DNA from 3 places in the Streptomyces sp. NPDC029836 genome. Region 2 is predicted to be linked to each of the others. Evidence: riboswitches for the same ligand, from Rfam matches in the RefSeq annotation. Region 2 holds a riboswitch; each other region holds the start of a gene.
The links. Region 2 has a riboswitch for cobalamin ahead of ACZ4XJ_RS06060 (cobalamin biosynthesis protein). Riboswitches for the same ligand answer to the same signal wherever they lie in the genome.
Positions count from the first base shown of each region.

Region 1: it holds a riboswitch for cobalamin, as region 2 does, so the genes downstream of both, ACZ4XJ_RS18255 (ribonucleoside-diphosphate reductase subunit alpha) here and ACZ4XJ_RS06060 (cobalamin biosynthesis protein) in region 2, are expected to answer to the same signal.
Region 3: it holds a riboswitch for cobalamin, as region 2 does, so the genes downstream of both, ACZ4XJ_RS20070 (energy-coupling factor ABC transporter permease) here and ACZ4XJ_RS06060 (cobalamin biosynthesis protein) in region 2, are expected to answer to the same signal.

Region 1 covers NZ_JBVHZI010000005.1:383,046-390,335, forward strand. Annotated here, with positions in the region: gene ACZ4XJ_RS18250 (ribonucleotide-diphosphate reductase subunit beta) at 1-753, opposite strand, end outside; gene ACZ4XJ_RS18255 (ribonucleoside-diphosphate reductase subunit alpha) at 750-3,155, opposite strand; cobalamin riboswitch at 3,319-3,442, opposite strand; gene ACZ4XJ_RS18260 (GNAT family N-acetyltransferase) at 3,494-4,006, opposite strand; gene ACZ4XJ_RS18265 (YbdD/YjiX family protein) at 4,098-4,295, opposite strand; gene ACZ4XJ_RS18270 (carbon starvation CstA family protein) at 4,310-6,562, opposite strand; gene ACZ4XJ_RS18275 (GntR family transcriptional regulator) at 6,693-7,290, opposite strand, start outside.
Region 2 covers NZ_JBVHZI010000002.1:56,857-64,146, forward strand. Annotated here, with positions in the region: gene ACZ4XJ_RS06045 (alpha/beta hydrolase) at 1-774, opposite strand, end outside; gene ACZ4XJ_RS06050 (inorganic phosphate transporter) at 1,171-2,442, shown strand; gene ACZ4XJ_RS06055 (hypothetical protein) at 2,471-2,692, shown strand; cobalamin riboswitch at 2,807-2,961, shown strand; gene ACZ4XJ_RS06060 (cobalamin biosynthesis protein) at 2,998-3,960, shown strand; gene ACZ4XJ_RS06065 (cobyric acid synthase) at 3,957-5,519, shown strand; gene ACZ4XJ_RS06070 (putative cobaltochelatase) at 5,635-7,290, shown strand, end outside.
Region 3 covers NZ_JBVHZI010000006.1:297,702-304,991, reverse strand. Annotated here, with positions in the region: gene ACZ4XJ_RS20085 (energy-coupling factor ABC transporter ATP-binding protein) at 1-808, opposite strand, end outside; gene cbiQ (cobalt ECF transporter T component CbiQ) at 799-1,548, opposite strand; gene ACZ4XJ_RS20075 (energy-coupling factor ABC transporter substrate-binding protein) at 1,553-1,939, opposite strand; gene ACZ4XJ_RS20070 (energy-coupling factor ABC transporter permease) at 1,936-2,634, opposite strand; cobalamin riboswitch at 2,664-2,859, opposite strand; gene ACZ4XJ_RS20065 (AMIN-like domain-containing (lipo)protein) at 3,036-3,563, opposite strand; gene ACZ4XJ_RS20060 (SsgA family sporulation/cell division regulator) at 3,707-4,120, opposite strand; gene ACZ4XJ_RS20055 (L-serine ammonia-lyase) at 4,644-6,026, opposite strand; gene ACZ4XJ_RS20050 (APC family permease) at 6,185-7,290, opposite strand, start outside.

The DNA of each region.
Region 1 (7,290 bases), on a different contig from region 2:
CTCCTTCAGCATGTCGGTGACCTGCTGCTGGAGGGCGTCGTCGAAGAGCTCCGGCTCCTCCTTGCGGACGGTGTCCACGACCTCGAAGGCGAAGTTCATGTGCATCGTCTCGTCGCGGAACACCCAGTTGGTGCCCGTCGCCAGACCGTGCAGCAGGCCCCGCGAACGGAACCAGTACACGTACGCGAAGGCGCCGTAGAAGAACAGGCCCTCGATGCACGCCGCGAAGCAGATCAGGTTCAGCAGGAAACGACGGCGGTCGGCCCGCGTCTCCAACTGGTCCAGCTTCTCGACCTCGTTGATCCACTTGAAGCAGAACTGCGCCTTCTCGCGGATCGAGGGGATCTCCTCGACCGCGTCGAACGCGGCGGCGCGGTCGTCCGGGTCGGGCAGGTAGGTGTCGAGCAGCGTCAGGTAGAACTGGACGTGCACGGCCTCCTCGAACAGCTGGCGCGACAGGTACAGCCGCGCCTCCGGGGAGTTGATGTGCTTGTACAGCGTCAGCACGAGGTTGTTCGAGACGATCGAGTCGCCCGTCGCGAAGAACGCGACCAGCCGGCCGATCATGTGCTGCTCACCGGGCGTCAGCTTCGCGAGGTCCGCGACGTCCGAGTGGAGGTCGACCTCCTCGACGGTCCAGGTGTTCTTGATCGCGTCCCGGTAGCGCTCGTAGAAGTCCGGGTAGCGCATCGGGCGGAGCGTCAGCTCGAAGCCCGGGTCCAGCAGGTTCTTCTTCTTGTCGGTGGTGCTCACTGGCAGGCCTCGCACGATTCGGGGTTCTCAAGGGAGCAGGCCAGCGCCTCCGCGTCGGTCACGGCCTGCGGGAGCGCCGCGGGGGCGGCGGCCTGCGCGGCGCGGGCGATCTTCGTTGCCGGGCGCGAGCGCAGGTAGTACGTGGTCTTCAGGCCCTGCTTCCAGGCGTACGAGTACATCGAGCTGAGCTTGCCGATGGTCGGCGTCTCCAGGAACAGGTTCAGCGACTGGGACTGGTCGAGGAACGGCGTACGGGCGGCCGCCATGTCGATCAGCCCGCGCTGCGGGATCTCCCACGCGGTCCGGTACAGCTCGCGCACCTCGGCCGGGATCCAGCCGAAGCCCTGCACGGAGCCGCTGGACTCGCGCAGCGCCTCGCGGGTCTGCGCGTCCCACACGCCGAGCCGCTTCAGCTCGCTCACCAGGTACGCGTTGACCTGGAGGAACTCACCGCTGAGGGTCTCGCGCTTGAAAAGGTTGGAGACCTGCGGCTCGATGCATTCGTACACGCCCGCGATCGAGGCGATCGTCGCCGTGGGCGCGATGGCCAGGAGCAGCGAGTTGCGCATGCCGGTCTTCGCGACGCGGGCGCGCAGGGCGTCCCAGCGCTCGGGCCAGTTCAGCTCGACGTCGTAGTGGTCCGGGTGCAGGACACCGCGGGCGGTACGGGTCTTCTCCCAGGCCGGGAGCGGGCCGCTGCGCTCGGCGAGGTCGCAGGAGGCCTCGTACGCGGCGAGCATGATGCGCTCGGAGAGCTTCGTGGACAGCGCCTTCGCCTCGGGGGAGTCGAAGGGCAGCTTCAGCTGAAAGAAGACGTCCTGGAGGCCCATCGCGCCCAGACCCACCGGACGCCAGCGGGCGTTGGAGCGCCCGGCCTGCTCGGTCGGGTAGAAGTTGATGTCCACCACGCGGTCGAGGAAGGTCACGGCCGTGCGGACGGTCTCGTCCAGGCGCTCCCAGTCGATCTCCCCGCCGTCGGCCCCCCGCACGACGAAGGCGCCCATGTTGATCGAGCCGAGGTTGCAGACGGCCGTCTCGCCGTCGTCGGTGACCTCGATGATCTCGGTGCACAGGTTCGAGGAGTGGACGACCGAGCCCGGCTCGGCGGTCTGGTTCGCCGTGCGGTTGGAGGCGTCCTTGAAGGTCATCCAGCCCTGGCCGGTCTGCGCGAGGGTGCGCATCATCCGGCCGTACAGGTCGCGGGCGGGCATGGTCTTGCGGGCCAGGCCGTCCGCCTCGGCCTTGCGGTAGGCGGCGTCGAAGGCGTCGCCCCACAGGTCCACGAGTTCGGGGACGTCGGCGGGGGAGAACAGCGACCACTGGCCGTCGGAGTTCACCCGGCGCATGAACTCGTCCGGCACCCAGTGCGCGAGGTTCAGGTTGTGCGTGCGGCGCTGGTCCTCACCGGTGTTGTCGCGCAGCTCCAGGAACTCCTCGATGTCCGCGTGCCAGGTCTCCAGGTAGACGGCGGCGGCGCCCTTGCGCCGGCCGCCCTGGTTCACCGCGGCGACGGAGGCGTCGAGGGTCTTCAGGAACGGGACGATGCCGTTGGAGTGGCCGTTGGTGCCGCGGATCAGGGAACCGCGGGCGCGGATGCGGGAGTACGACAGGCCGATGCCGCCGGCGTGCTTGGACAGGCGGGCGACCTGGTGGTAGCGGTCGTAGATCGAGTCCAGCTCGTCCAGCGGGGAGTCCAGCAGGTAGCAGGAGGACATCTGCGGGTGCCGGGTGCCGGAGTTGAAGAGCGTGGGGGAGGACGGCAGGTAGTCGAGGCGGCTCATCAGCCGGTAGAGCGAGGCCACTTCCTCGACGGCCTGGACGCTGTCGTCCGCGGCGAGACCGCAGGCGACGCGCAGCATGAAGTACTGCGGGGTCTCGATGACCTGGCGGGTGATCGGGTGGCGCAGCAGGTAGCGGCTGTGCAGGGTGCGCAGGCCGAAGAAGCCGAAGCGGTCGTCGGCGCCCTCGGCGAGGGCGTGCTCGACCAGCGAGTTCAGCCGGGCGGCGTGGGCCGCGACGAACGCGGCCGTGCGGTCGGCGATCAGGCCCTCGCGGTGGCCGACGGCGACGGACCCGGCGAACGAGGAGGAGCCCTGGCCCGCGGCCTCGTCGGCGACGGCGAGGGTCAACAGCCGGGCGGCGAGGCGGGAGTACGCCGGGTCCTCGGAGATCAGACCGGCCGCGGCCTCGGTGGCCAGCCCGCGCAGTTCGGCCTCGTCGGCGACGGAGCTGCGGCCGCGCAGGGCGGCGGCGGCGACCCGGCCGGGGTCCGTGTCGGGCAGGTCGGCGGTGAGTTCGGTGAGGGTGCGCAGCAGTGCGGTCCCCGGGCCCTCGGGCGCGAGCGCGGCCTCGTTGGCGGACTGGGCGGACTCGGCGCGCGGTGCGGCGGGCGCGATGGTCACGGGGGGAGCTCTCCCTCACTCGGCCCGGTCTTCGACGGGGCGGGGAGAGCGGGCGCACGCGGGAAGGCCACGCACCGGCCCGGACAGGGCAGGCGGTACGTGCACCGCGTGGCGTCCACCGGCCCAACCGCGAGGCCCGGACGTGTCGGCACCCGGTTCGGTCGAGCCGGGCGCGCTGTCGGCAGGTCCTCGGACTTGCGGACGCACCAATGGGTGCACTTCATACCGTTGCGGGACAGTTCCGGATTCGCACCGGATTCCCCTGCGGCGACAGCAGGCATGAGCATACATGTGGGGGCGGCCCGTTGCGGTAGCCCCCACATGTTGTGTCGGGGTGGCTACTGCTCGGGTGCGTACAGCTCCAGGGCGTAGGTGATCAGCGGCACCGTGGGCATCGGGGACCAGTCCCGGGTGGGGGTGCGGACGAAGCCCAGCCGGCCGTACAGCCGGTGCGCGGCCGGCATCTGCGGCTGGGTGGACAGCACCAGCCGGGTCACTCCGGGAAGGGACCTGGCCCGCTCGGCGCAGGCCCGTACGAGGGCCTCGCCGGCGCCCTTGCCCCGGCCGGCGGCGGCCACCGCGAGCATCCGGAACTCGGCCTCGCCGGGGCCGGCTATGTCGGCGAGCGGGCTGCCCGGCGGGGCGAACGTCACACCGCCCAGCAGGCGCCCGTCGAGCACGGCGACGAGCACCTCGCCCTCCCCGGCGCGGCCGGCGACGTCGCGCAGCGCGCGCTCGTAGGAGCCGTCGGGGTTGCCGTCGAGCAGACCGTCCCCGAGGTAGGCCAGCGCGGTGATGTCGCCCAACTCTTCGTACTCGGCGGGGAGCGCCGCCCTGATCGTCATGTCCATGCGTCGAGTGTGCGGGACGGACGCGGGGCCCGGGCGACCCGCTCACGCGGAAGGGCCCCGCCGGGGGTGGCGGGGCCCTTCCCAGGGGTGCTCAGCAGCAGCGGAAGCCCTCGCGGGGGTCCGCCTCGCGGGCGTCGGTGCGGGCCCGTTCGAAGGCGCGGCGGGTCATGACCCCGGCCTGCGGGTCGTGGGCCCGGGCGTGGGCGACGTAGCGGTCGTACGCCGCCTCGCCGGAGAACTCCCGTACGTAGTACCGGGCCTTCGCCAGCGCCTCCCGCAGTCCGCCCACCGCGCGCGCGGTGTTCACGCGACGGGCTCCTTGACCTTGCCGCCGCCGCTGTCGAGGCCGGCCGCCGCCAGTTCGGCCTTCTCCTCGGCCGTGGCGATGAGCCCGGCCGGGGCGACGATCTTCGACTCGGACCACGGGACCTCGGAGAGGCGGACCGACTCGGGGTGGGCGATCGCCCTGAAGCAGGTCCGGCCCGCGTCCACCAGCACGATGATGATGAGGACCGCGAACAGCACCGACAGGACGCCGTCGACCGTGGCGTTGGTGACCACGGTGTGCATCTCGTCCATGGTCTTGGCGGGCGGCAGCACCTTGTCGGCGTCGATGCCCGTCTGGTACTTGTCGCGCTGGGCGAAGAAGCCGACCTTGACGTCCTCGGAGAAGATCTTCTGGTAGCTGGCGGTGAGGGTGACGGCCACGTCCCACGCCAGCGGGACCCCGGTGACCCAGGCCCACTTCAGTCGCCCGGACTTCACCAGCAGGGTCGTGCAGACGGCCAGCGCGACCGCCGCGAGCAGCTGGTTCGCGATGCCGAACAGCGGGAACAGCTGGTTGATGCCGCCCAGCGGGTCCTTGACGCCGACCCACAGGAAGTAGCCCCAGCCGCCGACGACGACGGCGCTCGCGAGCCACACGCCCGGCTTCCAGCTGACGTCCTTGAAGGACTTGTTCACGTTGCCGAGGGTGTCCTGGAGCATGAACCGGCCCACGCGGGTGCCCGCGTCGACCGTGGTCAGGATGAACAGGGCCTCGAACATGATGGCGAAGTGGTACCAGAACGCCTTCATGCCGGCGCCGCCTATGACGGCCGAGAAGATCTCCGACATTCCGAGTGCGAAGGTCGGCGCGCCACCCGTACGGGAGAGCAGGCTGCTCTCCTCCACGTCCTTCGCGGCCTGCGCGAGGGCGTCCGGGCTGATGGCGAAGCCGAAGTTGGAGACGGCCGCGGAGGCGGTCTCGACCGTGGTGCCGATGACGCCGGGGGGCGAGTTCACGGCGAAGAAGAGGCCGGGCTCGATGATGCAGGCGGCGATGACGGCCATGATGGCGACGAACGACTCTGTGAGCATGGCGCCGTAGCCGATGACCCGGACCTGGGTCTCCTTCTGGATCATCTTCGGGGTGGTGCCGGAGGCGACCAGGGAGTGGAAGCCGGACAGGGCCCCGCACGCGATGGTGATGAAGACGAAGGGGAACATCGAGCCGGCGAACACCGGTCCGTCACCCCGTGCCGCGAAGTCGGTGACCGAGGGCATCTGCAGCGTCGGCATCGCGATGACCACGCCCAGCGCCATGAGCGCGATCGTGCCGACCTTCATGAAGGTGGACAGGTAGTCGCGGGGCGCGAGCAGCAACCACACCGGCAGCACCGAGGCGACGAAGCCGTAGGCGATCATCCAGACGACCAGCGTCTCCTTCTCCAGGGTGAAGGTGTCCGCCCAGGAGGACTCGGCGACCCAACCGCCCGCGACGATGGCGAGCAGCAGCAGCGCGACGCCGATGGCGGAGACCTCGGTGACCCGGCCCGGCCGCAGCACGCGCAGGTACACGCCCATGAAGAGGGCGATCGGGATGGTCATGCCGATGGAGAAGACGCCCCAGGGGGAGTGCGCCAGGGCGTTGACGATGACGAGGGCCAGCACCGCCAGCAGGATGATCATGATGGCGAACACGGCGACCAGGGCGGCGGCTCCGCCCACCGGCCCTATCTCGTCCCGGGCCATCTGGCCGAGCGAACGGCCGTCGCGGCGAGTGGAGAAGAACAGCGTCACCATGTCCTGGACGGCGCCGGCGAAGATGACGCCGACGACGATCCAGATGGTGCCCGGCAGGTAGCCCATCTGCGCGGCGAGCACGGGACCGACGAGCGGACCCGCGCCGGCGACGGCCGCGAAGTGGTGGCCGAAGAGCACCCGACGGTCGGTGGGATGGAAGTCGACACCGTTGTCGAGGCGTTCGGCGGGGGTGGCCCGGGTCTTGTCGACCCTCAGGACGCGCCGCGAGATGAAGCGCGCGTAGAAGCGGTAGCCGATGGCGTACGAGCCCAGCGCGGCCGCGAGCAGCCAGGCGGCCGAGATCTCCTCGCCCCGCGAGAGGGCCAGCACGCCCCAGCCGATGGCTCCGATCAGGGCCACGAGCGCCCACACGGCGATTTGCTGAGGGGAGAGGCGGCCCGACGGAGAGGGCGAGTCGGGCCTGCCGCCCGGGCTCGCCGCACCTCCCGGTGGTGGAGTCCGGTCTGTCCCTGTTGCGTCCGGTTCCGGCATGATCCTCGTCCCCTCGTCGATCATCTGCTGAAGCGCAGGGAATCTACGGGGGCTTGACCGCTGGACGTAAGCCCCCGTCCGCATAGCGGTACGAGCGTCCACCGAGGATCGAACGGGAGTCAACCGGTGATCACGAAGCGGGCCTCTGAAGACGGGCAACGAACTTGTAACGGTCGCCGCGATATACCGAACGTACCCATTCGACCGGTTCCCCGTCGGCGTCGAGCGAGTGCCGCGAGAGCATCAGCATCGGCAGTCCGACGTCCGTGCCGAGCAGTCCGGCCTCCCGAGGGGTCGCCAGGGAGGTCTCGATGGTCTCCTCCGCCTCCGCGAGGCGGACGTCGTACACCTCGGCGAGGGCCGTGTAAAGAGAGGTGTACTTGACGAGCGAACGGCGCAGCGCGGGGAAGCGCTTGGCCGACAGGTGCGTGGTCTCGATGGCCATGGGCTCGCCGCTCGCGAGCCGCAGCCGCTCGATGCGCAGGACCCGTCCACCGGTGGAGATCTTGAGCAGGCCGGCGAGGGTGTCGTCGGCCGTCACGTACCCGATGTCGAGCAGCTGGGACGTCGGCTCCAGGCCCTGGGCCCGCATGTCCTCCGTGTACGAGGAGAGTTGGAGCGGCTGGGAGACCTTGGGCTTGGCGACGAAGGTGCCCTTGCCCTGGATCCTCTCCAGCCGGCCCTCGACGACGAGCTCCTGAAGGGCCTGCCGGACGGTGGTCCGGGAG
Region 2 (7,290 bases):
CAGTCCGGAGATCCGGTCGGCCAGGGCGGAGCGTTCGACGGCGTGCAGGGCCATGGTGGCCCCGGTGGACCAGCCGTGCAGGACGACCCGTCGGGCTCCGTAGCGCAGGGCGTAGCGGATGGCGGCGTCCAGGTCCCGCCACTCCGATTCGCCGAGGTGGCCGAGGCCGTCCGGGGCGGCGGGGGCGCCGAGGTCGCCGCGGTAGGCGAGGTCGAGGACGGGGAGGTGGTGGCGGTGCAGGAACGGCATGACCACCATCGGGTGCTCCCGGCCGGCGCCGAGCCCGTGGACGGTGATGACCCAGGTGTCCCGGGCGGCGGGCACGAACCAGGCGGGCAGCGCCCCGAGCTCGCCCGGCACGTCCACGTCGGCGTGGTCGAGGCCCAGGGCGGTGCGCGGGTTGCCCAGGTGCACCTGGGGGGTGAGCGTGACCCGGGCGCGCGGGGCGAGGCTGCCGTGGGTGACGGCGAGGAGGCCGCGCACGACGACGTCCGGTTCGTGCGGGACGTCGGGCAGGACCGGGCCGACCACGGCGTGCACGCCGGGCGCGGACAGGCCCCAGGTGCCGGGGAGCAGGGAGGCGAGCGATCGGGTGAGCGTCACCCGGCCCTCGCTGGTGGAATGGACGCTCAGCCGGGGCCCGCCGGGCAGCGGGCGCCCGGGTTCGGGCCGCAGGGCGGCGTCGGCGGCGTACCGGCCGGCCGCGACCGCGGCTGCTCCGGCACCGATCAGGGTCGTCGTGACGGCCGCTGCCGTCGCTGTCGCGGTACGCACGCCTTCAGTCTCGGGGCGTACCGGCGGGCGGGCCACCGGAGGTGATCCTTTCGCGCCGTCGTCCGGCAGGACCGGAACGCGAACGGGACTCCACCGGAACCCGGTCGCGGCGGTGGCCGGAGCGGATCCGACGGGCGCCGGAGAGGGGGCCCCGGCGCGTGATCTGAGTCTCTTCACCGCCCCGCCGGGCATGGACCGCCGGCGGAAATCCTTCCGGAAGAGGCGTGTTCGCCCCGCTCTGACGTGCATGAATCGCTATATTCGCGGAGGAACCGGGAGGTAGGTCCCGATCGTGACCCGCACCGAGACACCGCACCGCCCAACTCAGTTCACCTTCCGTTCATCCAGGTTGCCTACGGTCGCCGAGCCAATGACGTCAAACAGAAGCCTGGGTAAATGGAGCACATAACGCTTCTCCTCGGGATCGTGATCATCACCGCTCTCGTGTTCGACTTCACGAACGGTTTCCACGACACGGCCAACGCGATGGCCACCACCATCTCGACCGGCGCCCTCAAGCCCAAGACCGCGGTCGCCATGTCCGCCGTGCTGAACCTCGTCGGCGCTTTCATGTCCGTGGAGGTCGCCAAGACGATCTCCAAGGGCCTGGTCAACGAGGAAGGCATTCAGCCGGAGGTGATCTACGCCGCCCTGGTCGGCGCGATCCTCTGGAACCTCGTCACCTGGCTGGTCGGACTGCCCTCCAGCTCCTCCCACGCCCTCATGGGTGGCCTCATCGGCGCCGCGGTCGCTTCCGCCGGCCTCGACGCGGTCAACGGCAGCGTCGTCGTGACGAAGGTGCTGATCCCCGCGATCGCCGCCCCGCTCGTCGCCGGTGTGGCCGCCATGCTGGCCGCGAAGCTGACGTACAAGCTGGGCAACCAGGTCGGCGAGAAGACCTCCGCCAAGGGGTACCGCGCCGGTCAGATCGCCTCGGCCGGTCTCGTCTCCCTCGCGCACGGCACCAACGACGCGCAGAAGACGATGGGCATCATCACCCTGGCGCTGATCGCCGGCAACGCCCTGCCCGCCGGCGCCAACCCGCCGGTCTGGGTCATCGTCTCCGCCGGTCTGGCCATCGCGATGGGCACCTACCTGGGCGGCTGGCGCATCATCCGCACCATGGGCAAGGGCCTCACCGACCTCCAGCCGCAGCAGGGCTTCGCCGCCCAGACCTCGGCCGCGAGCGTCATCCTGGCCTCCTCCACCCTCGGTTTCTCCCTCTCCACCACCCACGCCTGCTCCGGCGCCGTCATGGGTGCGGGCCTGGGACGCAAGGGCGGCGTGGTCCGCTGGTCCACCGCCACCCGCATGTTCATCGCCTGGGGCCTGACCCTGCCGGCCGCCGCGCTCGTCGCGTCCGTCGCCGAACTGGTCATGCGCACCGGTGACATCGGGATCGCCGCCGTCACGGTCTTCCTGGTCGCCTCCTGCTTCGCCATCTGGGTCATCTCCCGCCGTCAGGTCGTCGACCACACCAACGTCAACGAGCTGGAGACCCCCGGCGCGACGGACGAGCCCGGTGTCGTCACCACGGCCATGGCCGCCGTCACCGTCCCGCCGACCACCGCCGCGGCCGGTACCACCGCCGCCGTGACCGACGAGGACCTCAAGGCCACCATCCCGGCCTCGACCACGACCCCCGCGGCTCCGGCCGCGGCGGTCTGACCCCGAGAACGACAGAGGAATCAGCGGTATGAAGATCGACTGGGCATCACTGGGCTCCGTCTTCGGAGTCAGCCTCACCGCCACGGTCGCCCTCGTGGCCCTGTTCACCCTGGGCCTGGTGGGCCTGTCCAAGCACGAGGCCGCCACCGAGCGCGGTGGCGCCGCGGTCATGGCCCGCAGCGGTGCCTACGCCTGCTTCGCGCTCTGCGCGGCCGCCGTGTCGTACGGGATCTACCTGATCGTCGCCTGAGACGGTGCGTCCGAAGCTCCCTCCGGTCTCCGGGGGGAGCTTTCGCATGCCCCGGCGCACACCCCGCCCCGCCCCCCGTCCCGCACCCGCCCCAGGTCAACGGCAAGTTGACGGGCGTTCGCGGTGCGTGGTGGACTGCGCGAGCCAATACGGCGGCATGGAAGAGGAAGTCCGGTGCGAATCCGGCGCGGTCCCGCCACTGTCACCGGGGCGCACACACCGTGCGCGCCCCGGGAGCCAGGAACTCTCGCCGCCGGACACGTCGAACCAGGGCGCGGACCCTGAGTGAGGACATACCTGCCACCATGCGTGCCGATCGCGTCTTCGCGTACGGCGCCACGGCGGGCCTGATCGGCGACCGGATCCTCGGGGATCCGCGCCGAGGGCACCCCGTGGCCGCCTTCGGGAGAGCCGCCGCCGCCGTCGAACGCGCCCTGTGGCGCGACGACCGCGCCCGCGGCGTCCTCCACACCCTGGTGTGCGCCGGAGGCGCGACCGCCGTCGGCGCACTGGCCGCCCGCGCCGTGCGCGCGCGGCCCGCGGCCGCCCGCGTCGCCCTGACCGCCGCGGCCACCTGGGCCGTCGTCGGGGGCACCTCGCTGGGGCGGGAGGCCCGTGCCATCGGCGGGGCGCTCGCCGTCGGGGACACCGACGTCGCCCGCGAGCGGCTGCCCCACCTGTGCGGCCGCGACCCCCAGTCCCTGGACGGGCAGCAGATGGCCCGGGCCGTCGTGGAGTCCGTCGCCGAGAACACCTCCGACGCGGTCGTCGGGGCACTGGTGTGGGGAGCCGTCGCCGGGGTCCCCGGGCTGCTGGCCTTCCGCGCCGTGAACACCCTGGACGCCATGGTGGGCCACAAGTCGCCCCGCCACCTGCGCTACGGCTGGGCCTCCGCCCGCCTCGACGACGTGGCCGGCTGGCCCGGGGCCCGCTTGACCGCGCTCGCCGCCGTCGTGGCCGGTCCCGACCGGCGGGGAGCCGTCCGCGCCTGGCGCGCCGACGCCGCCGCCCACCCCAGCCCCAACGCCGGACCGGTGGAGGCCTCCTTCGCGGGGGCGCTCGGCGTCCGGCTCGGCGGAACCCTGTCCTACGGCGGCCGGACCGAGCACCGCGCCGTGCTCAACGGGGAGACCGGGCGGCCCGTGGAGGTCGCCGACATCGAACGGGCCGTGCGCCTGTCGCGGCGGGTGACCTGGCTGGCGCTGGGCGCCTGCGTCGCGGCCCGGCTGCTGGTGGCCCGTACCGGGCGGAAGGGGCGGCGCGGATGAGCGGCGCGAGGCGCGGCGGCGGAATGCTGGTCGCCGGCACCACATCGGACGCGGGCAAGAGCGTGGTCACGGCGGGCATCTGCCGGTGGCTGGTCCGCCAGGGGGTGAAGGTGGCCCCCTTCAAGGCGCAGAACATGTCGCTGAACTCGTTCGTGACCCGTGAGGGCGCCGAGATCGGCCGGGCCCAGGCCATGCAGGCCCAGGCGGCCCGGGTGGAGCCGACGGCCCTGATGAACCCGGTGCTGCTCAAGCCCGGCAGCGACCGCAGCAGCCAGGTCGTGCTGCTCGGCAAGCCGGTGGGCGAGATGAGCGCGCGCGGGTTCTTCGGCACGGCGGGCCCCGACCGGCTCCCCGGGTCGCCCGTGTCCGGCGGTCACCGGGAGCAGCTCCTCGGCGTCGTCACGGACTGCCTGGAGCAGCTGCGGGGCACGTATGACGCCGTGATCTGCGAGGGGGCGGGGAGTCCGGCCGAGATCAACCTGCGCCGGACCGACATCGTGAACATGGGCATCGCGCGGGCCGCGCGGTTCCCCGTCGTCGTGGTCGGCGACATCGACCGGGGCGGCGTGTTCGCGTCCTTCTTCGGGACCACCGCGCTGCTGTCCCCCGAGGACCAGTCGCTGATCGCCGGCTACCTGGTCAACAAGTTCCGGGGTGACGTATCCCTGCTGGAGCCCGGCCTGGAGATGCTGCGCGGGCTCACCGGGCGGGCGACGTACGGGGTGTTGCCGTTCCGGCACGGGCTGGGCATCGACGAGGAGGACGGGCTGCGGGTGTCGCTGCGCGGCACCGTGCGGGAGTCCGTGGTGGCCCCGCCGGTCGGTGAGGACGTGCTGCGGGTCGCGGTGTGCGCGGTGCCGCTCATGTCGAACTTCACCGACGTCGACGCCCTCGCCGCCGAACCGGGCGTGGTCGTACGGTTCGTGGACCGGGCCGAGGAGCTGGCCGACGCCGACCTGGTCGTCGTACCGGGCACGCGCGGCACCGTGAAGGCGCTCGCCTGGCTGCGGGAACGGGGGCTCGCCGACGCGCTGCTGCGGCGGGCCGCCGAGGGTCGGCCGGTGCTCGGCATCTGCGGCGGCTTCCAACTGCTCGGCGAGCACATCGAGGACGAGGTCGAGTCGAAGGCCGGCGCGGTGGACGGCCTCGGGCTGTTGCCCGTACGGGTCCGCTTCGCCCGGGAGAAGACCCTGGCCCGGCCGGTCGGCTCGGCGTTGGGCGAGCCCGTCGAGGGGTACGAGATCCACCACGGCGTGGCCGAGGTGCTGGGCGGGGATCCGTTCCTCGACGGCTGTCGCGTCGGCGCCGTGTGGGGCACCCACTGGCACGGCTCGCTGGAGTCGGACGGCTTCCGGCGGGCCTTCCTGCGCGAGGTGGCCGCGGCCGCCGGGCGCCGGTTCGTGCCCGCCCCGGACACCTCGTTCGGGCTGCTCCGCGAGGAACAGCTCGACCTGCTGGGCGACCTGATCGAGGAACACGCCGACACCGCCGAGCTGTTGCGGCTCGTCGAGTCGGGCGTCCCGGACGGGCTGCCGTTCCTGCCGCCGGGTGCGCCGTGACGGCCCCGCGCCGGGACCGGCCCCGGACGCACCGGGAACACAAGACCCCCATGGCCGACGGCCGGCGCGGCGCGACGGGCGACCGGCACAGTCCACTCGAAGGAGTGATCAGCGGATGAGCAGCACCCACTTCCCGTTCACGGCGGTGGTCGGGCAGGACGACCTGCGGTTGGCGCTCCTGCTGAACGCCGTCAGCCCGGCGGTCGGCGGCGTGCTCGTGCGCGGTGAGAAGGGGACCGCCAAGTCCACCGCCGTGCGCGCGCTCTCCGCGCTGCTGCCGCAGGTGGACGTCGTGCCCGGCTGCCGGTTCTCGTGCGCGCCCGCCGCCCCCGATGCGGCCTGCCCGGACGGCCCGCACGAGCCCGGACCCGGCAGCGCCCGTCCCGCGCGGATGGTGGAGCTTCCGGTCGGCGCCTCGGAGGACCGGCTCGTCGGCGCCCTCGACATCGAACGGGCCCTGTCCGAGGGCGTGAAGGCCTTCGAGCCGGGCCTGCTCGCCGACGCGCACCGGGGAATCCTCTACGTCGACGAGGTCAACCTCCTGCACGACCACCTCGTGGACGTTCTGCTGGACGCCGCCGCGATGGGCGCCTCGTACGTGGAGCGCGAGGGCGTCTCGGTGCGCCACGACGCCCGGTTCCTGCTCGTCGGCACCATGAACCCCGAGGAGGGCGAGCTGCGCCCGCAGCTCCTGGACCGGTTCGGGCTGACCGTGGAGGTCGCGGCGTCCCGCGAACCCGCCCTGCGCGTCGAGGTGGTCCGCCGCCGGCTCGCGTACGAGGACGATCCCGCGGGCTTCGCCGGCCGCTGGGCCGGGGACGAGCGCGAGGTCCGGGCCCGGGTGGTGGCCGCGCGGGCCCTGCTCCCGAAGGTGGTGCTGGACGACACGGCGCTGCTGCGGATCGCCGCCACCTGCGCCGGCTTCGAGGTCGACGGCATGCGCGCCGACATCGTGATGGCCCGTACGGCGACCGCCCTGGCGGCGTGGGCGGGGCGCACGGTCGTGCGCAAGGAGGACGTCCGGCAGGCGGCCCTGCTGGCGCTCCCGCACCGGCGCCGCCGCAACCCGTTCGACGCGCCCGGCCTGGACGAGGACATGCTCGACGAGATCCTGGACCGCTTCCCCAACGAGGAGCCGGACCAGGAGCCCGAGCCCGACCCGGAGCCCGGGGGCCCGGACGACGACGGCCCCGAGGGCGGTCCGGACGGCGGTCCCGACGGCGGGGGCGCTCCCCCGCAGGACGAGGGTCCGGGTCCGTCGCGGGAGCCTGCTCCGCCCGCGCCCGAGGACGCCGCGGACCCCGGGTCCCCCGACGCCGAGCCGGCGGAGCAGCAGCCGTCGGAGCCGCAGCCCGCGCGGGGCGACGCCGGCCCGGACGGGCCCGAGCAGGCCGCCGTACGGGCCTCCGAGCCGTTCCGCACCCGGATGCTCAGCGTGCCCGGCCTCGGCGAGGGCGGCGCGGCCGGGCGGCGCTCGCGCGCCCGTACCGCGCACGGCCGGACCACCGGCGCCCGGCGGCCCCGGGGGCAGCTGACGAAGCTGCACCTGGCGGCGACCGTGCAGGCCGCGGCCCCGCACCAGCGGACGCGCGGGCGCAGCGGCACCGGTCTGGTGGTCCGCAAGGACGACCTGCGGCAGGCGACCCGGGAGGGCCGCGAGGGCAACCTCGTGCTGTTCGTGGTCGACGCCTCCGGTTCGATGGCCGCCCGGCAGCGGATGAGCGCGGTCAAGGGTGCGGTCCTGTCGCTGCTGCTCGACGCCTACCAGCGC
Region 3 (7,290 bases), on a different contig from region 2:
CCTCGGGGACGCGCGGGCCCGGGGAGTCCTCGTCCAGCAGGCCCCGGGAGCGCAGGAAGGCCGTCACGGCCGGCGACCAGGCCTGGCGCAGGCCCGCCGAGGCCAGCAGCTCCGGGTCCGACAGCAGGGCCGTCGCCGGCCCGGTGCGGATGCCCGCCGGGGTCAGGACGGCCGCGTCGTCGGCCCAACGGACCGCGAGGTCCACGTCGTGGGTGGCCATCACCACCGTCGTGCCCGCCCGCCGCAGCCCCGCCAGGACGTCCAGCAGCCGTTCCTGGCCGTCCGGGTCCAGGCCGGCCGTCGGCTCGTCCAGGATCAGCACGCGCGGCGCCATCGCGACCGCGCCCGCGATGGCCGCGCGCTTGCGCTGCCCGTACGAGAGCAGGTGCGTGGGACGGTCCCGCAGCGCGGTGATGTCCAGGGCGGCCAGCGCCGAGTCGACCCGCTCGCGGACCTCCGGGGCGGCCAGCCCCAGGTTCATCGGACCGAAGGACACGTCCTGTTCGACGGAGGCCGCGAACAACTGGTCGTCCGGGTCCTGGACCACCAACTGCACCGACGTCCGCAGCCGGGTCAGACCGGTCCGGTCGTAAGCCACCACCGCCCCGTCCAGCCGCAGTTCGCCCGAGCCGGGCCGCAGGCCGCCGCTGAGCAGCCGCATCAGCGTGGTCTTGCCGCTGCCGTTGCGGCCCAGCAGGACCAGCGCACGGCCCGGCGCGATGGCGAAGTCCACGCCGGCGAGGACGGCGGGACCGTCCTCGTAGGCGTAGCCCGCGCCGACCAGCTCCACCAACGGGGTCACGGACACAGCTCCTTCAGTACGAGGGTCAGGCCGACCAGGGAGGCCGGCAGGGCGGCGGACGCCGCCAGGAACCGCCGGGACAGGGTCGCCTCGGGGACGAGCACCCGCAGCGCGCCGTCGTAGCCGCGCCCGGCCAGCCCCTCCTGGAGCCGGCCGGCGCGGTCGAAGGCCCGTACGAACGAGGTCGCCGCGAGCGCGGCCAGCGAACGCCACACCGCGGCCCGGTTCGTGTGCCCGAGGCGGGCCGCCTGGGCCCGGCGGACCTGGGCCATGGAGTCGAGCAGCAGGAACCCGATCCGGTACATGACCAGGGCCACGTCCACGACCGGGGCCGGCACCCCGGCGCGCACCAGCCGGGGCAGCACGTCGGAGACCGGGGTGGTGAAGGCGAACAGCAGCACCCCGAGCGAGGCCGCCGAGGTGCGCAGGAGCAGCTCGGCGGCGTGCCGGGGCCCGTCGGGGGCGAGCGAGACGAATCCCGACGGGCCGCCCAGGGACACCAGCAGCGGCAGCGCGCCCGTGCAGCAGAAGCCGAGCGGGACCCGGAAGGCCCGCCACAGCTGTCGGCCGGCCACCCCGGCGGGGCCGAGCAGCACCGCCAGGGTCGCCGCGGCGACCAGCGGCCCGCCGGGCCAGGGCGGCAGGCACACGGCGGTGACCGTCAGCCCCAGCCCCAGCAGGGCCTTCTCCAGGGGATGGCGGCGGCGCCAGCGACTGCCGTGCGCCGCCACGTCGATCGGCAGCACCGCGCTAGCGCTCCGCGCCGGCCGCGCCGGCCGTACCCGGGTCGGCGCCGGTCCCGGCGCCCGTCCCGCTCCCGCCGTCCGCCCCGGCCGCGAGCGCCGCGCCCTGGCGGCGCCCCTTGCGCACGCCGAAGTAGTACGCGAGCACGCCCGCGCCCAGCGCCGCCTGGAGGGCGAACAGGGCCGACTCGATCTCGCCCGAGGGGGGTTCGTACAGGGGGGAGAACCAGGGTTCGTAGTCCGGCTTCAGCTCGGTGATGGCCGCCTCCGCCTGCGCGTCGGCGCCGGCGAACGGCTCCTCCTTGCCGTCCCCGAGTCCCAGCGCGAGCGGGAGCACGGCCAGCGCCGCCACCAGGAGCAGCAGCAGGGTGTTGATCTTCGCGTTCCTGGTCATCGGGCCGCCGCCTCCTGCTTCGTCGTGGTACCGGTCAGCCGGGCGACGCCCAGGCGCACCAGGTCGGACCTGCTCGACTGCATCAGCAACCGCACCACGAGCACCGTCAGCAGCCCCTCGCTGATCGCGAGCGGGATCTGGGTGAGGGCGAAGATGCCCGCGAACTTCTCCAGCGCCCCGACGAACCCGCTGGCCGGGTCCGGGAACGCCATGGCCAGCTGGACGGAGGTCACGCAGTAGGTGACGAGGTCGGCGAAGAAGGCGCCGAAGAAGACGGTCACCATCAGCGGCACGTCGAACTTCTTCAGCAGCCGGTAGACCCCGTAGCCCGCCCAGGGGCCGGCGATGGCCATCGAGAAGACGTTGGCGCCGAGCGTGGTGAGCCCGCCGTGCGCCAGCAACAGGGCCTGGAACAGCAAGGTGATCGTGCCGAGGACCGCCATGATCGGTGGCCGGAACAGGATGGCTCCCAGTCCGGTGCCGGTGGGGTGCGAGCAACTCCCCGTCACCGAAGGGATCTTCAGGGCGGAAAGGACGAAGGTGAATGCTCCGGACGCCCCGAGCAACAGGGTGCTCTCGGGATTGGCCTTCACCTCGCGGGTGAGGGCGCGGACGCCGTGGACGACGAAGGGAGCGGATGCGGCGCCCCAGGCGACCGCGTGCAAAGGGGGCAGGAACCCCTCGGCTATATGCATGAGTAGAGAGACCTCTCCAGCACCTCGTGGATGGACGACGCGCCTCGGCCGGTCTCCTGGCTCACGGGTACTGATGCCCTGACTCCGCCTTCCCGGGGCCGTGCGGTCTCCCGCGCGGAACCCAGTGGCTTCCCGCAGGAATGGAGCCGGACTTCCCGATCACAGTGGCGAGGGCCGCACCGGTTTTCCACCGGTTTCCCGAACACCAAGGCCCGCTGACAGTAGTCGGCCGCGCGGACCGGTAACAACCCGGCCCCGCCGGCGGGGGTGACCCGGGCGGGTGCGGCCCGATGGCGGCCGGGGCGGGGGCGTCCTACCCGGCCGGCCTCGACCCGTGACGGCGAAGGGGGCCCGGGGTGTGCGACACCCCGGGCCCCCGACCGCGCGTCGGACCCGTCAGGTCAGCACGTGTTGGGGTGCGAGACGTCCACCACGACCCGTTCCGGGTTGTGCAGGACGGTGACGCCGTAGGTCGGCTTGGTGTCGAAGGCGGCGCCGAAGGTCACGTACCCCTCGTAGTCGCCCGTCATGGCGAGACCCTTGAGCTTGGACAGGTAGATCTTCTGGAGCCGGGGGCCCTGGTACACGTTCTGGCCCGCGTCGTCGTGCCCCGCGGCCGGGTTCAGGCGGATCTCCAGGAAGTACTTCCCGGCCAGCGGCACGGGCTTGCCCGAGCCGTCGTAGACCAGCTTGGGAACGGGGCTGACGTTGACCGTCGGGACGTAGCCCTGGAGGTCGATCACGATCCGGTCGAAGGTGCAGTGCCCGCCCCAGCGGGCGTTCACGACGAGCGGAGTCTGGGTGTTGGTGGTGGAAGCGGCGGCGGAGGCGGCGGTGGCCGGACCGGCGAGCGCGAGTCCGGCGGTGAGCAGCGCGCCCGTGGCCAGGGCCGCGATCCGCCGACGACGAGGACGAAGCAGGTGACGCATGACGTTCCCCCGATTCTTCAGAGACGGGGACAGGGTTGTCATCGGGTAGGACACCCGAGGGGCGCCCACGGTTGCACGCCGGCGCCGCCCCGTTTCCGCCCGCTGCGGAGGCCCGCGGCCGGCGCGGCGCGCCCGGCGGCCGGTCAGTGCGCCAGCAGGGCGCTCACCTCGGCGTCGAGGTCGTAGTGGCGGCGCTCCTGCCCGCGCGGGACCAGGGCGGTCATCCGGCGGCACAGCTCGCGGACGTCCTTGGCGCGGGCGGAGACCACGCAGTTCTGCAGGCCGTTGCTGAAGGCGAGGAGGACCCGCGGCTCCGAACCCTGTCGGCGGGGCCACACCTGTATGTCCCCCTCGCCCGTCGCGGTGGCCTCCCCGTCGAGCAACAGCTCCCGGGAGAACACCCAGCGCGCCAGGTGGACCCCCGCGCCGCGGAAGTCCACGGCCAGCTCGTACGGCCGGTCCGTGCGGTAGACGAAGACCCCCTGCAGGGGGACGGACGCGGGCGCCGCCTCCAGTCGGAGCGGCAGGACGCGGTGCTCGGTGACGGAGGTGTGCAACGGATGAGCCTTCCTCTCGAACGGGGTCTTCCGGGGCCCTTCCGGCACGCCGGCCGACCCCCTCGGCCCGGCCGGGCGCCGAAGGTCCCGAGCCGGACGGGCCCCTGGACCCGTCTTCGCCGCCCGCGGGCAGCCGCATGCCGACCAGGGCGGACGCCCCGGCGCCGAGCGCGCCGACCAGCAGCAGGGCCGCGTCCGGGTTGACGTACGGGGGCTCGCGGCGGTGACCGGTCCGACCAGCCCGACCGTGGTCGGGGCGGTCGGTTCGTGCCCATCGAATGACCGCGAGGCATGCGGGCTTGGAGCCCAGTGCGATGTTTCCACGCTTCCCCCCTCGCCGGTACGCGAGATCGTAGCCGCCCCCTGCGACGCCCCTGCCCCGCCCCTGGTTCCGTACGCGGAAGAGCCCGCCCTCCGGCGGGGAGGGCGGGCTCTCGGGGCGCGGCGGCGGGCGGCGCGGTCGCCGGGCGGTGGTTCCGCCCGTCACCATCGCCGCCGGCCGGTCAGGTCCGGTCGGCGCCGGTCAGCACTCGATGACGTTGACCGCGAGGCCGCCGCGGGCGGTTTCCTTGTACTTGACCTTCATGTCCGCGCCGGTCTCCTTCATGGTCTTGATGACCTTGTCGAGGGAGACCTTGTGGCTGCCGTCGCCGCGCATGGCCATCTTCGCGGCGGTGACGGCCTTCACGGCCGCCATGCCGTTGCGCTCGATGCAGGGGATCTGGACCAGGCCGCCGACCGGGTCGCAGGTCAGCCCCAGGTTGTGCTCCATGCCGATCTCGGCGGCGTTCTCCACCTGCTCCGGGGTGCCGCCCAGGACCTCGGCGAGGGCGCCGGCCGCCATCGAGCAGGCCGAGCCGACCTCGCCCTGGCAGCCGACCTCGGCGCCGGAGATCGAGGCGTTCTCCTTGAACAGCATGCCGATCGCGCCCGCCGCGAGGAGGAAGCGGACCACGCCGTCCTCGTCCGCGCCCGGCACGAAGTTCATGTAGTAGTGCAGGACCGCGGGCAGCACCCCGGCCGCGCCGTTGGTCGGGGCGGTCACCACGCGCCCGCCCGCCGCGTTCTCCTCGTTGACCGCCATCGCGTAGATGGTGGTCCACTCGCTGCGGTGCATCATCGGGTCGCCCTCGGTGCGCAGCTGGCGCGCCGTGGAGGCGGCCCGGCGCTTGACCCGCAGGCCGCCCGGCAGGATGCCCTCGCGGGACATGCCGCGCGCGACGCAGGCCTGCATGACCCGCCAGATCTCCAGGAGGCCCTCGCGGATCTCCTCCTCGGTGCGCCAGGCCTTCTCGTTCTCCATCATCAGGGAGGAGATCGACAGGCCGGTCTCGTTGGCGAGGCGCAGCATCTCGTCGCCGGAGCGGAAGGGGTACTTCAGCTCGGTGTCGTCGAGCTTGATCCGGTCCTCGCCGACCGCGTCCTCGTCGACGACGAAGCCGCCGCCGACCGAGTAGTACGTCTTCTCCAGGAGCGGGTTGCCGGCCTCGTCGTAGGCGAAGAGCGTCATGCCGTTCGCGTGGTACGGCAGCGAGCGGCGGCGGTGCAGGATCAGCTGGTTGGGCTCGTCGAAGGCGATCTCGTGGCCATCGCCTATCTCCGCCCCCAACAGCCGCAGCCGGCCGCTCTGCCGGATGCGCTCGACCTCGGCGTCGGCGCTCTCGACGTTCACCGTGCGGGGGGAGTGCCCCTCCAGGCCCAGCAGCACCGCCTTGGGCGTGCCGTGGCCGTGGCCGGTGGCGCCGAGGGACCCGAAGAGCTCCGCGCGGACGGAGGCGGTCTGGGCGAGGACGCCGTCCTTCTTCAGCCGCATGACGAACATGCGCGCCGCGCGCATCGGGCCGACCGTGTGGGAGGAGGACGGGCCGATGCCGATGGAGAAGAGGTCGAAGACGGAGATGGCCACTGGCGGACTCCCTTGTCTGCTCGTGGGGTGGGAGGGGGCAGGAGGTGGAGCGGTGTGCTGATCGAGCGGTGGGGTGATCAAAGGGCGGATCTGCGGATTTTGTCCGGTGGTCGAGCGTAACGCGTGCAGGTGAACGACTCTGCTGCCGGACGTGGCGCTCAGGCGTGGGCCGGCTCGCGTTCCGGTTCCGCCGCCGGGGCGACGGAGCCGTCCAGTACCGGGTCCGGGCCCGGCAGGCCCGCCCGGTGGGCCTTGACGCCCGCGTCCACGGCCCAGAAGTACGTGACGAGCGCCATGGCGGCGACGAGGGCGATGTCCAGCCCGCCCGGGAGGGTGCCCCGGCCGCCGAAGTCGGTGGAGCCCAGCCAGGACAGCAGGGACAGGGCTCCGAGGAAGAAGACGATCCACCAGGCCGGGGCGAACTGGCGGGAGAGGTTCCGCTCGCCCTTGCGGGAGAGCACGAGGGCGGCGATCGGGGCGGCCAGCAGGGTCAGCGCGGTGACGATGCCGGTGTTGGGCCACTTCGACCAGTAGAGGGCGCAGGCGGCGAAGACGAAGGTGAGCGGGCACATGACCTTCGCGGCGGGCAGCCGGAAGGGGCGGGGCAGACCGGGCTTGGTGCGGCGGAAGACGCCGACCGCGACGGGACCGATCAGGTACGAGATCACCATCGCGGCCGAGATGACCGGCGCCAGGGTCTTCCAGCTGTGGCCGACGGTCACCAGCAGCAGGACGGAGAACCCCAGGTTCAGCCACATCGCCGGGCGGGCGGTCCCGTACACGGGGTGCGTCTCCTTGAGTCGCCGGGGGAAGAAGCCGGTCTCGGAGAGGTTCTGGACCATGTAGGCGGCCGAGGCCACGTTGGCGATGTTGGAACCGGCGGGGGAGACGAAGGCGCCGAACTGGAGCATCACCACCACCCAGTGGATCATCAGCAGCTTGGCGAGGTCGGCGAACGGCGAGTTGAAGTTCACCCCGGACCAGCCGCCGGACTGCGCCAGGTGCTCCGGCGGTACGGCGCCCAGGAAGGCCACCTGGAGGGCGAGGTAGATGACCAGGCCCAGGGACAGCGCGCCGACCAGGGCGACCGGAATGGCCCGGCCCGGGTTCTTGGCGGCCCCGCCGAGGTTCACGACCGCCTGGAAGCCGTTGAAGGCGAAGACGACGCCCGAGGTGGTCACCGCCGTCAGGACGGCGGTCCAGCCGTTGGGCGCGAAGCCGCCGTGCGCGGAGAAGTTCTCGGTGTGGAAGCCGGAGGCGATCA